DNA from 2 places in the Massilia sp. X63 genome. Region 1 is predicted to be linked to the other one. Evidence: predicted binding sites of a transcription regulator. Region 1 holds the regulator's gene; the other holds the start of a gene.
What was found. Region 1 encodes NrdR, which represses ribonucleotide reductase genes. Its sites were predicted from a motif close to CACNANATNTNGTG; they were not measured.

Region 1 (5,197 bases):
GCCGCGCGCCGCGCGCAGGGCGAACACCTTGCGGAAGATATAGGTCCAGCTCACCACCGAGAGGATCAGCAACAGGGCCATGATCAGCTGCACCAGGATGTGGGCATTGCTGATCAGGTGAATGAAAGAGAGGTCTTGGGTCGCGGTCATCGGGTCTGGATGTGTTGTCTGATTTTCAGTATTTATGCGGCGCGCATTTTAACAGCAGCATGGTCGGGGAGCGCACGCGGGCGCATGGTGGCGGTATCGACGCAGCCGACCTTGACGCTGGCGCTGGTCAGCAGCACATCGCCTTTCCACGCCTGCTGGGCGAACTGGACCGACGCGCGGCCGAGCTTTTCGACCGTCGTGCGAATGGTCAGCACATCGTCCAGGCGCGCCGGCGCATGGTAGTCGAGGGAAGCGCTCTTCACGACAAAGGCGGCGCCGTCGGTGTCCAGCAATTCCTGCTGGCCGACGCCGGTCGCACGCAGCCATTCGGTGCGCGCACGTTCGAAGAACTTCAGGTAATTGGCGTAAAACACGATGCCACCGGCGTCGGTATCTTCGTAATAGACCCTGACTGTCCAGTCAAAAGCTAAAGGCATTTCCCCTGCCATTAAATGAAAATAGGAAACATTTTACGCGATTTTTCTCCTCCTTATGTACGCTGACGAACGTAAGGAGGGAATCGGTTCGGGCGTGCCTTTACTAAAAGCAGTGTTGATGCGCAGTAGTAGACGTGAAACATAGCCGAAAGGCCAATTACTGTAACACTTTCTCACAATTGCTGAGTGCTCGATACATGAGGGCAACAAAGTGTCGAGGCGGACAGCCTTGCGGCCGCATCCGGGAATCAGCTGCGCTTGATGGAAAAAGGCGAGAAGCCCTGGCAGGTCGGCATCAGTTCGATGCTGTTGACGTTGACGTGCGGCGGCAGGGTGGCGATCCAGTAGGCGGTGTTCGCGATGTCCTCGGCCGTGAGCGGCACCGTGCCTTCGTACACCTTGGCGGCGGCCGCATCGTCGCCCTTGAAGCGCACGTTGGAGAATTCGGTGCCGCCGCACAGGCCCGGCGCCAGGTTGGTGGCGCGCACCCCGGTGCCGACCAGGTCGGCGCGCAGGTTCAAGGTGAATTGCTCGACGAAGGCCTTGGTGGCGCCGTAGACGTTGCCGCCCGGGTAGGGGTAGTGGCCCGCCACCGAGCCGAGGTTGATCACCAGGCCGCTGCCGCGCGCCACCATGCCCGGCAGTACGGCGCGGGTCATGGTCACCAGGCCCTGGCAGTTGGTGGCGATCATGGTGTCCCAGTCTTCCAGCGGCACTTCGTGCGCCGGCTTGGTGTTCAGCGCCAGCCCGGCATTGTTGATGAGCACGTCGATGTCGCGCCAGCCTTCCGGCAGTCCGGCCAGCGCGGCCTCGATCGAGGCGCGGCTGGTAACGTCCAGCGTGACCGGCAGGGCAGCTTCGCCCAGTTCGCTTGCCAGTTCGGCGATACGCTCGGTGCGGCGCGCGGCCAGGATCGCGCGGTGGCCGTTGCGGACGAAAATGCGCGCCATCGCGGCGCCGAAGCCGGCCGAAGCGCCGGTGATGAAGACGATCATGGTGGGTCCTGGAGAGCAGAGGAGCTGAAAATTGTAGCCGAAATGGCTACCAGCCTGCTGGCGCCGCATTGCGCGCCCGGGAGCTTGCAAAGCAGACAGCACTTTTCTTGCCCTAAGGGGCCCGGATCACATACAATCTTCTCAATTTACGTCTCACGTAACTGGCGAAACACCGTGCGCTGCGCTCCTTTGCCGCGCCCGGCAAAGGTGGACACCCACCGGGGAACGTGAGATGCCATTCGCCGTTCGCCTGGGCAGCCACCAACGGTACGTGTCGTATCGCGGGCTGCCTGTGCGCCTGCCGGTCCCGCCACTTACGCGCTGCCCGTTGCCTGGTATTTCTCTCGATTGGAGTTTTACATGTTTGCCAAAGATCATACGCTCGCCAATATCGACCCGGAACTGTGGGATGCCATCCAGAAGGAAAACGTTCGCCAGCAAGATCACATCGAACTGATCGCTTCGGAGAACTACACCTCGCCGGCGGTGATGGAAGCGCAGGGTTCGCAACTGACCAACAAGTACGCCGAAGGTTACCCGGGCAAGCGCTACTACGGCGGCTGCGAATACGTCGACGTCGCCGAGCAGCTGGCGATCGACCGCCTGAAGCAGCTGTTCGGCGCGGAAGCCGCCAACGTGCAGCCGAACTCGGGCTCGCAGGCCAACCAGGGCGTGTTCTTCGCCATGCTGAAACCTGGCGACACCATCATGGGCATGTCGCTGGCCGAAGGCGGCCACCTGACCCACGGCATGGCCCTGAACATGTCCGGCAAATGGTTCAACGTCGTTTCCTACGGCCTGACCGAGCAGGAAGACATCGATTACGAGGCCATGGAACGCCTGGCGCGCGAGCACAAGCCGAAGATGATCATCGCCGGCGCGTCCGCTTTCGCGCTGCGCATCGACTTCGAGCGCTTCGCAAAAATCGCCAAGGAAGTCGGCGCCTACTTCATGGTCGACATGGCCCACTACGCCGGCCTGATCGCCGCCGGCGAATACCCGAACCCGGTGCCGCACGCCGACTTCGTCACCTCGACCACGCACAAGTCGCTGCGCGGCCCGCGCGGCGGCATCATCCTGATGAAGGCCGAATACGAGAAGCAGATCAATTCCGCGATCTTCCCGGGCATCCAGGGCGGTCCGCTGATGCACGTGATCGCCGGCAAGGCAGTCGCCTTCAAGGAAGCGCTGTCGCCCGAGTTCAAGGAATACCAGAAGCAGGTGGTCAAGAACGCCGCCGCGCTGGCCAACACCCTGACCGAGCGCGGCCTGCGCATCGTGTCGGGCCGCACCGAGTCGCACGTGATGCTGGTCGATCTGCGTTCGAAAGGCCTCACCGGCAAGGAAGCCGAAGCGGTCCTCGGCCAGGCCCACATGACCTGCAACAAGAACGGCATCCCGAACGACCCGCAGAAGCCCTTCGTCACCTCGGGCATCCGCCTGGGCAGCCCGGCCTTCACCACCCGCGGCTTCAAGGAAGAAGACGCGGTCAAGGTGGGCCACCTGATCGCCGACGTGCTGGACAACCCGCACGACGCCGCGACCATCGAGCGCGTCAAGGCGGAAGTGAAGCAGCTGACCGACAAGTACCCGGTCTACGCCAAGTAAGAAGCAACCCTGGGCCGCGCAGCGCATGTTCTTGTGCGGCCCATTTTGAAGCATCCGGCGCCATGAAATGTCCGTTCTGCCAGCACGAAGATACCCAGGTCCTCGACACCCGCGTGTCCGAGGAGGGGGACGCCATCCGGCGGCGCCGGCGCTGCGCGAAGTGCGACAAGCGCTTCACCACCTACGAGCGCATCGAACTGTCGATGCCGATCATCGTCAAGAAGAACGGCAGCCGCACCGAATTCTCGTCGAACAAGCTGCGCGACAGCCTGATGCTGGCGCTGAGGAAGCGCCCGGTCGCGGCCGAAGCCATCGACACCGCGGTCGCCACCATCGAAGAAAAGCTTCTCACCAGCGGCCGGCGCGAGGTCGACACCGGCTATGTCGGCGAACTGGTGATGCAGGAACTCAAGCGGCTCGACAAGATCGCCTACATCCGCTTCGCCTCCGTCTACAAGAACTTCGAGGACTTGGCCGAGTTCCAGGAAGCGCTGGCCGAAGTGGGCCACCCGCGCAAGTAATTTTCTCTAAGTAAGTCCCGCAGGCCTGCGCCCATCGCGCCGTCCCACGATCCCAGCAGTTCCCCGGACACGATTGCGCCAGCTCACGGCTCGCCTTTGCTCGCCTGATAACTTCGCAGCTCGCAGGTGGCGGTCCGTATCGGGGCGCCGCCCGATTCTCGATGCCGACAGGGGAGGAATATGGTGCGCAAGCGAGTGCAGGCAGGCTGGCACGGATTCACATTGGTCGAAGTGCTGGTCGCGCTGTTCGTGCTGGCCGTCGGCATCGTCGGGGCGGGCGCCACGCAGCTGAGCGCCGAGCGCACCCGCCAGCAATCGGCGCTGATGTCCGAGGCGGCCCAGCTGGCGGCCGCACTGGGCGCGCGCATGCAGGTCAATCCCGCGGTCGCCGGCTTGCCCGACGGCGCCAATCCCTATCTGGCCTTCGCCTACGATGCTGCAGAGGGCGCGCCCGCGTCCGACGCGCACTGCTTCGGCAGCGCCGGCTGCTCGCCGTCCCAACTGGCCGAGTTCGACCTGCACGAGATCCGCCAGGCTGTCCACGCGCACTTCCCGCGCGGCCGCATCGCCGTGTGCCGCGACGGCGCGCCCTGGGACGGCGGCGCCAGGCGCTATCGCTGGCATTGCGACGGCGCTGCCGGCGCGCTGCCGGTCGTCAAGCTGGGCTGGCAGGGCACCGGCGACGCCCCCGGCTATGTCGGGGTGATCCGATGAGTATCCCTATGCTGCGCCAGCGCGGCATGACGATCGCCGCGCTGCTGGTCGCGATGACGATCGGCCTGGGCGTGCTGCTGGCCGCCGCCAGCCTGTTCATCTGGGCCAACCGCGCTTTCGCCTCGCAGGCGGAAACGGCGGCGATGGACGAGGCCGGACGCTACGCGCTGGAAGCGATCGCCCGTGCGGTCAGGCAGTCCGCCGCAGCCGACTGGGAGGGTAACGGCGGCGGCCCCGATCCGGCGGCGCCTGCGCGCCTGGCCGGCCTCGATGCGCACAGCGTCAGCAAGGCCGGCTTCGGAATCGACGGCGCCAGCGGCGCGAACGCCGTCAACGGCAGCGACGTGCTGGCGGTGCGCTTTCCGGGCACCGGCGCGCCGCCCAACGGCGACGGCACCACGCTCGACTGCGCCGGCTTCAGCGTGCACCGCAACGAAGAGGGCTGGAGCATCTTCTACGTGGCCCGCAATGCGCAGGGCGAGTCCGAGCTGCGCTGCAAGTACCGCGGCGCCGGCGCCTGGTCGGCCGACGCCGTGGTGGGCGCGGTCGACGGCTTCCAGGTGTTGTATGGGCTCGACGGCGACGCCGACGGCGCGCCCGAGCGCTACGTGAACGCCACCGCGCTGGCCGAGCTGGATGCCGCGCTGGCGCTGGCCGGCGCCAGCGCGGCCGAGCGCGAAGCCGACCTGCGCCGGCGCACGCACTGGAAGCAGGTGGCGAGCGTGCGGGTGGCGCTGCTGCTGCACGGACCGGCCAGCAGCCTGGCCGGCGC
Region 2 (5,197 bases), on a different contig from region 1:
CTTGCGCCACAGGTCGAGTGCTTCGACCTTCTTGTACACGGTCATTTCGCCGCGCGCGGCCTTGGCTTCATAGGCGACGTAGGCTTCTTCGAAGGCCTTGCCGACCTTGTCGTGCAGGTCCGGGGTCTCGCTCGGCGAGAACAGGCTCCAGTAGCCCTTTTCCATCACGCGCTTCATGAACAGGTCCGGAATCCAGTTCGCGGTGTTCATGTCGTGGGTGCGGCGGCGGTCGTCGCCGGTGTTCTTGCGCAGGTCGAGGAATTCCTCGATGTCCATGTGCCAGGTTTCCAGGTAGGCGCAGACCGCGCCCTTGCGCTTGCCGCCCTGGTTTACCGCCACGGCGGTGTCGTTGACCACTTTCAGGAACGGCACCACGCCCTGCGACTTGCCGTTGGTGCCCTTGATGCGCGAGCCCAGTGCACGGACCGGGGTCCAGTCGTTGCCCAGGCCGCCGGCAAACTTCGACAGCAGCGCGTTTTCCTTGATGGCGTCGTAGATGCCTTCCAGGTCGTCGCCGACGGTGGTCAGGTAGCACGAGGACAGCTGCGAGCGGCGGGTGCCCGAGTTGAACAGGGTCGGGGTCGAGCTCATGAAGTCGAACGACGACAGCAGGTTGTAGAACTCGATGGCGCGCGCTTCGCGGTCGGCTTCGCGCAGGGCCAGGCCCATCGCGACGCGCATGTAGAAGGCCTGCGGCATCTCGATGCGGGTTTCGCGCACGTGCAGGAAGTAGCGGTCGTACAGGGTCTGCAGGCCGATGTAGCCGAACTGCAGGTCGCGGTCGGCGACGATGGCCTTGGCCAGGCGCTCGAGGTCGTAGGTGCCCAGCGCTTCGTCCAGCAGCTCGTTCTGGATGCCCTTGGCGACGTACTGCGGGAAGTAGGTGATGTATTCGGCGGCGGCGCCGGCTTGCGGCACCTCTTTGCCGAACACTTCCTTGCGGATGGTGTGCAGCAGGATGCGCGCGGTGACCTGGCTGTAGGCCGGGTCTTTTTCCATCAGGGCGCGGGCGGCCAGGATGGCCGACTTGTGCAGCTCCTCGACCGGCACGCCGTCGTACAGGTTCTTCAGGGTCTCGGCGACGATGGCGTCGGCGTCGACGTGCTTTTCCAGGCCCGAGCAGGCGGCGTTGACCAGGGCGTAGACGTCGTTCACGTCGAGCGCGCGGCGCTGGCCGCCGTCGACCACATTGATCTGCGGTGCGGCCACGGCGGCGCCACCAAGCGCTTCCTTGGCGGCCTTGCGCTCTTCCATGCGCTTGGCGCGGTACAGCACGTATTCGCGCGCGACGTCATGCTCGCCCGAGCGCATCAGCGACAGTTCGACCTGGTCCTGCACGTCCTCGATGTGGAAGGTGCCGCCGTTCGGCTGGCGGCGCACCAGCGCGGCCACCACGTTGTTGGTCAGCTGTTCCACCAGCTCGCGGATGCGGGCCGAGGCGGCGCCCTGCCCGCCGGCGACGGCGAGGAAGGCCTTGGTCATCGCGACCGAGATCTTGTGCGGCTCGAAAGCGACCACGGCGCCGTTGCGGCGGATGACACGGTAGTCACCGCGCGCAGCGATCTCCGCCGGAGTGGCAGTGGCCGACGCGCCGGGTGCGACGTGCGGATTGATCGAAATGTCTTGTGCTGTTTGCATTGAGCCTCCAGTGGGCAGCCGAACCTGCCGTGGTTTGTCTTAGCCGGACTTGTCAAGCCGACAAAATTTTAAGCAAAGCGATACCCCGCCAGATGGAACTTCTTACTGGCAACCAAGCAAGAGCGCAATGCGGCAGGGTAGAAATCGCTGTTGAATCAGTGGCTTGCGGAGCAAGCTTCAAGTCGAACCTGAACGGCGGTCAAACTCTAGTTGCTTCCGGTTCAGTACCACTACATCTAGTGTTCGATCTTGAGATGAGACTAATTGTAGTACCTGACCTAGGTCAGGGCAAGTGAATACCTTCTCAATTTTTTTTGTTTTTTTTGGTGCATGGGCTTGACAACCCAGCTTCAGCCAAACGACGGGCAGTATGCGGTGAGTGAGCGCTAACCTTGTTCGGGAAGCCTGCACAAGACTTCATCAGCGCCATGCGCGCCGCATTGAAGCGCTGCATTTTGCACTGGCGAAAAGACAACATGATGACATGGCCGGTCTTGCTTTTGCAGGGCAAACCTCAGGCGTTGTCGTCCGGCGCGCAGATGTCCAGCTTCTGCATCTGGTAGCGCAGCTGGCGCACGCTGATGCCGAGCAGGCTCGCCGCCTGGGTGCGGTTGAACTGGGTCTGCTGCAGGGCGCGCCCGATGATGTCGCGCTCGACCTGTATCAGGTATTCGGGCAGGTTGCCGGGCAGGCCGTTCGGGCCGAGCAGCGACAGGGCCTGCGGCGCCGGCGCCGCGGCCGCCTGCGCGGCGGGCGCCGGTTCCCGCCCGGACTCGGGCGTCGCGGCTTGCGCCGGCGCCGATGGCGCCGCGGTGCGCGCCTGGCCCTCGCCCGGCCGCGCCGCCTTCAGCGACAGGTCGCCCACCTGGATCACGCCGTCGTTGGCGAAGGCCAGCGCCCGCTCCAGCACGTTTTCCAGCTCGCGGATATTGCCCGGGAAGGAATATGCGCGCAGCGCCTCGAGCACGCCCGGCCCCAGCGCCGCCTGTCCCGGCCCGGCCAGGCGCGCCAGGATCGCGTCGGCCAGCGGGGCCAGGTCGTCGATGCGTTCGCGCAGCGGCGGCAGCGACAGCTCGATCACGTTCAGGCGATAGAACAAATCCTGCCTGAACCTGCCCTGCTCCACGCACCTGGCCAGGTCCTGGTGGGTGGCGCTGATGATGCGCACGTCCACCGGCTCCTCGCTGGTGGCGCCGATCTTGCGCACGCGCCGCTCCTGGATGACGCGCAGCAGCTTGACCTGCATCGGCAGCGGCAGGTCGGCCACTTCGTCCAGCATCAGGGTGCCGCCGTCGGCCGCCTGGAAGAAACCGTCGCGCTCCTCGGCGGCGCCGGTGAAGGCGCCCTTGCGGTAGCCGAAGAACTCGGCCTCCATCAGGGTCTCGGGAATGGCGCCGCAGTTCACCGCCACGAAGGGCTTGCCGGCGCGCGAACTCTGGGCGTGGATCTCGCGCGCGGCGAGTTCCTTGCCGCTGCCCGATTCGCCGGTGATCGAGATCGGCGCGTTCGAGCGCGCCAGCCGGCCGATCTGGGCGCGCAGCGCCGCCATCGCCGGCGAGTCGCCGATCATGCGCGAGCCGGGCGCGGCGCCGTCCGGCCGGGCCGCCGGAGCATCGAGCAGCTTCAGGGCCGAGCGCACCATCAGGCGCAGCGCGTCCAGCGCCACCGGCTTGGAGATGTAGTCGAAGGCGCCCGCCTTGAGCGCCACCACGGCGTTCTCGGCGCTGCCGTAGGCCGTGATGACGGCGATCGGCGTGCCCTTGTGCGAGGCGCTCACTTCGCGCACCAGCTCCAGCCCGAGGCCGTCGGGCAGGCGCATGTCGGTCAGGATCAGGGCGTAGTCGTGTTCCTCGACCAGGCCGCGCGCCTGGCGCAGCGTGGCGGCGCTGTCGACGTCCAGCCCCATCTTGAGCAGGGTGATCTCGAGCAGTTCGCGCAGGTCGGCTTCGTCGTCGACCACCAGGATGCGGGGTGCGGTCATGGTTCTCTCTGTCTGTCAGGCAGCCTGGCCTTCGCGGGCCGGCTGCGAAAAGCTGATCACGAAGCGTCCGCTGGCGCGGCGCGGCCCCATGGCGGCGTCGAAGCGGTATTCGTAGTCGAGCTTCGCGTCGTTGTTCAGGCACAGCTCGCGCGCCAGGTACAGGCCCAGCCCGGTGCCCTTGCTCGAGGTCGTATAAAACGGCTCGAACAGGTGGGCGCGCACTTCGGGTGTGATGCCGGGGCCGTCGTCCTGCACGTGCAGCTCGATGCGGCCGGCGGCGTCGCGCGCCGGAAAGATGCGGATGCTGGCGGGCGCCCGGCTGGCATAGCGGATCGCGTTGCCCAGCAGGTTGAGCAGCACTTCGTGCAGGTGCAGCGGATCGAAGCGCACCGTGTTGTCGCCGGCGTCGCCGACATGGACTATATCATCGGCCAGGTCATGGGTTTCGCAGAATTCGGCCTTCAGCTCGGCGAGGAAAGCCGCCAGCCGCAGCGGCTCGCCGTTCGGCTGCACCTTGCGCGACAGCTGCAGGATGTCCTCGACCATGCGGTTCACGCGCGCCACGTTGTCGCCCATGATCTTCAGCAGGCGCACCTCGGCCGGGCCGTGCAGGTCTTCGGCCAGCAGCGCGGTGGCGTGGCCGATCGCCGACAGCGGATTGCGCACCTCGTGCGCGATGCTGGCGGTGAGGCGCCCCATCGAGGCCAGCTTGAGCTGCTGCGCCTGGTTTTCGATGGCGCTGACGTCCTGCATGAACACCACGCTGCGCCCCAGCGCCACGTCGAGCGTATCGACGCGCGCGAAGCGCAGCTTCAGGTGCACCGGCTGGTCGCGCCGGCCGCGCAGCGGGCCGGCCTCTTCGTGATAGGGCTTGACGGTGACGAAGGCGGCGCCTTCGGCAGGCGCGCCTAGCCAGTCGGCGAAGGCCTGGTCAAGCGGCTCCAGTCCCGGCGCCTCGCCGAGCCGGAAGGCCGCCACCTCGCCCTCCAGGCCAAGCATGCGGCGCGCCGCCGGGTTGCCGGTAAAGACCGTGCTGTCGTCGCCCACCACCAGGATGCCGTCGCCGACGTCGGCGATCACGATGCCGTTGATCGCCTGCTGGACCCGCAGGTCGGCGCCGCGCTGCGCCGCCAGCTCTTCCTGCTTGATCAGGCGCGCCGCCAGGCGGTTCACCAGCAGCGTGCCGGCGAAGAAGGCGGCGCCGTACAGGCCGGCCTGCATCAGCGGCGGCTGGCGCTCCTGCATGAACACCTGCCAGGTGCTTTCCGCCAGCAGGAACAGCGTGGCGACGGCGCTCGCGAACAGCGCCAGCGTCAGCGGCGCCAGGATGGCGGCGCCGGCCAGCGGGAACAGGTACAGGATCGCCAGGCCGCTGCGCATGCCGCCGGTTTCCAGGTAGAGCAGCGAGATCACGGCCAGGTCGACCGCGATCTGGCAGCCCAGCTGCAGGGCGAAGCGGCGCCGCCACCAGGTGCCGAGCGCGCCGAACACCAGCGCCGCCGCCAGGTAGGCCAGGCAGGTGCGGGTATTGACGCCATCCAGGCGCAGGCCGCCGCCGCTGAAGCTCACGCCCAGGTA

Region 2: the regulator NrdR is predicted to act here: its motif matches at 1,867-1,880, upstream of AB3347_RS05155 (ribonucleoside-diphosphate reductase subunit alpha).

The regions. Positions count from the first base shown of each region.
Region 1 covers NZ_JBFTEF010000001.1:85,077-90,273, forward strand. Annotated here, with positions in the region: gene tolQ (protein TolQ) at 1-150, opposite strand, end outside; gene ybgC (tol-pal system-associated acyl-CoA thioesterase) at 183-587, opposite strand; gene AB3347_RS00380 (SDR family oxidoreductase) at 836-1,582, opposite strand; ZMP/ZTP riboswitch at 1,730-1,845, shown strand; gene glyA (serine hydroxymethyltransferase) at 1,943-3,190, shown strand; gene nrdR (transcriptional regulator NrdR) at 3,253-3,711, shown strand; gene pilV (type IV pilus modification protein PilV) at 3,892-4,425, shown strand; gene AB3347_RS00400 (PilW family protein) at 4,422-5,197, shown strand, end outside.
Region 2 covers NZ_JBFTEF010000002.1:223,901-229,097, forward strand. Annotated here, with positions in the region: gene AB3347_RS05155 (ribonucleoside-diphosphate reductase subunit alpha) at 1-1,638, opposite strand, end outside; gene AB3347_RS05160 (sigma-54-dependent transcriptional regulator) at 2,153-3,619, opposite strand; gene AB3347_RS05165 (PAS domain-containing sensor histidine kinase) at 3,635-5,197, opposite strand, start outside.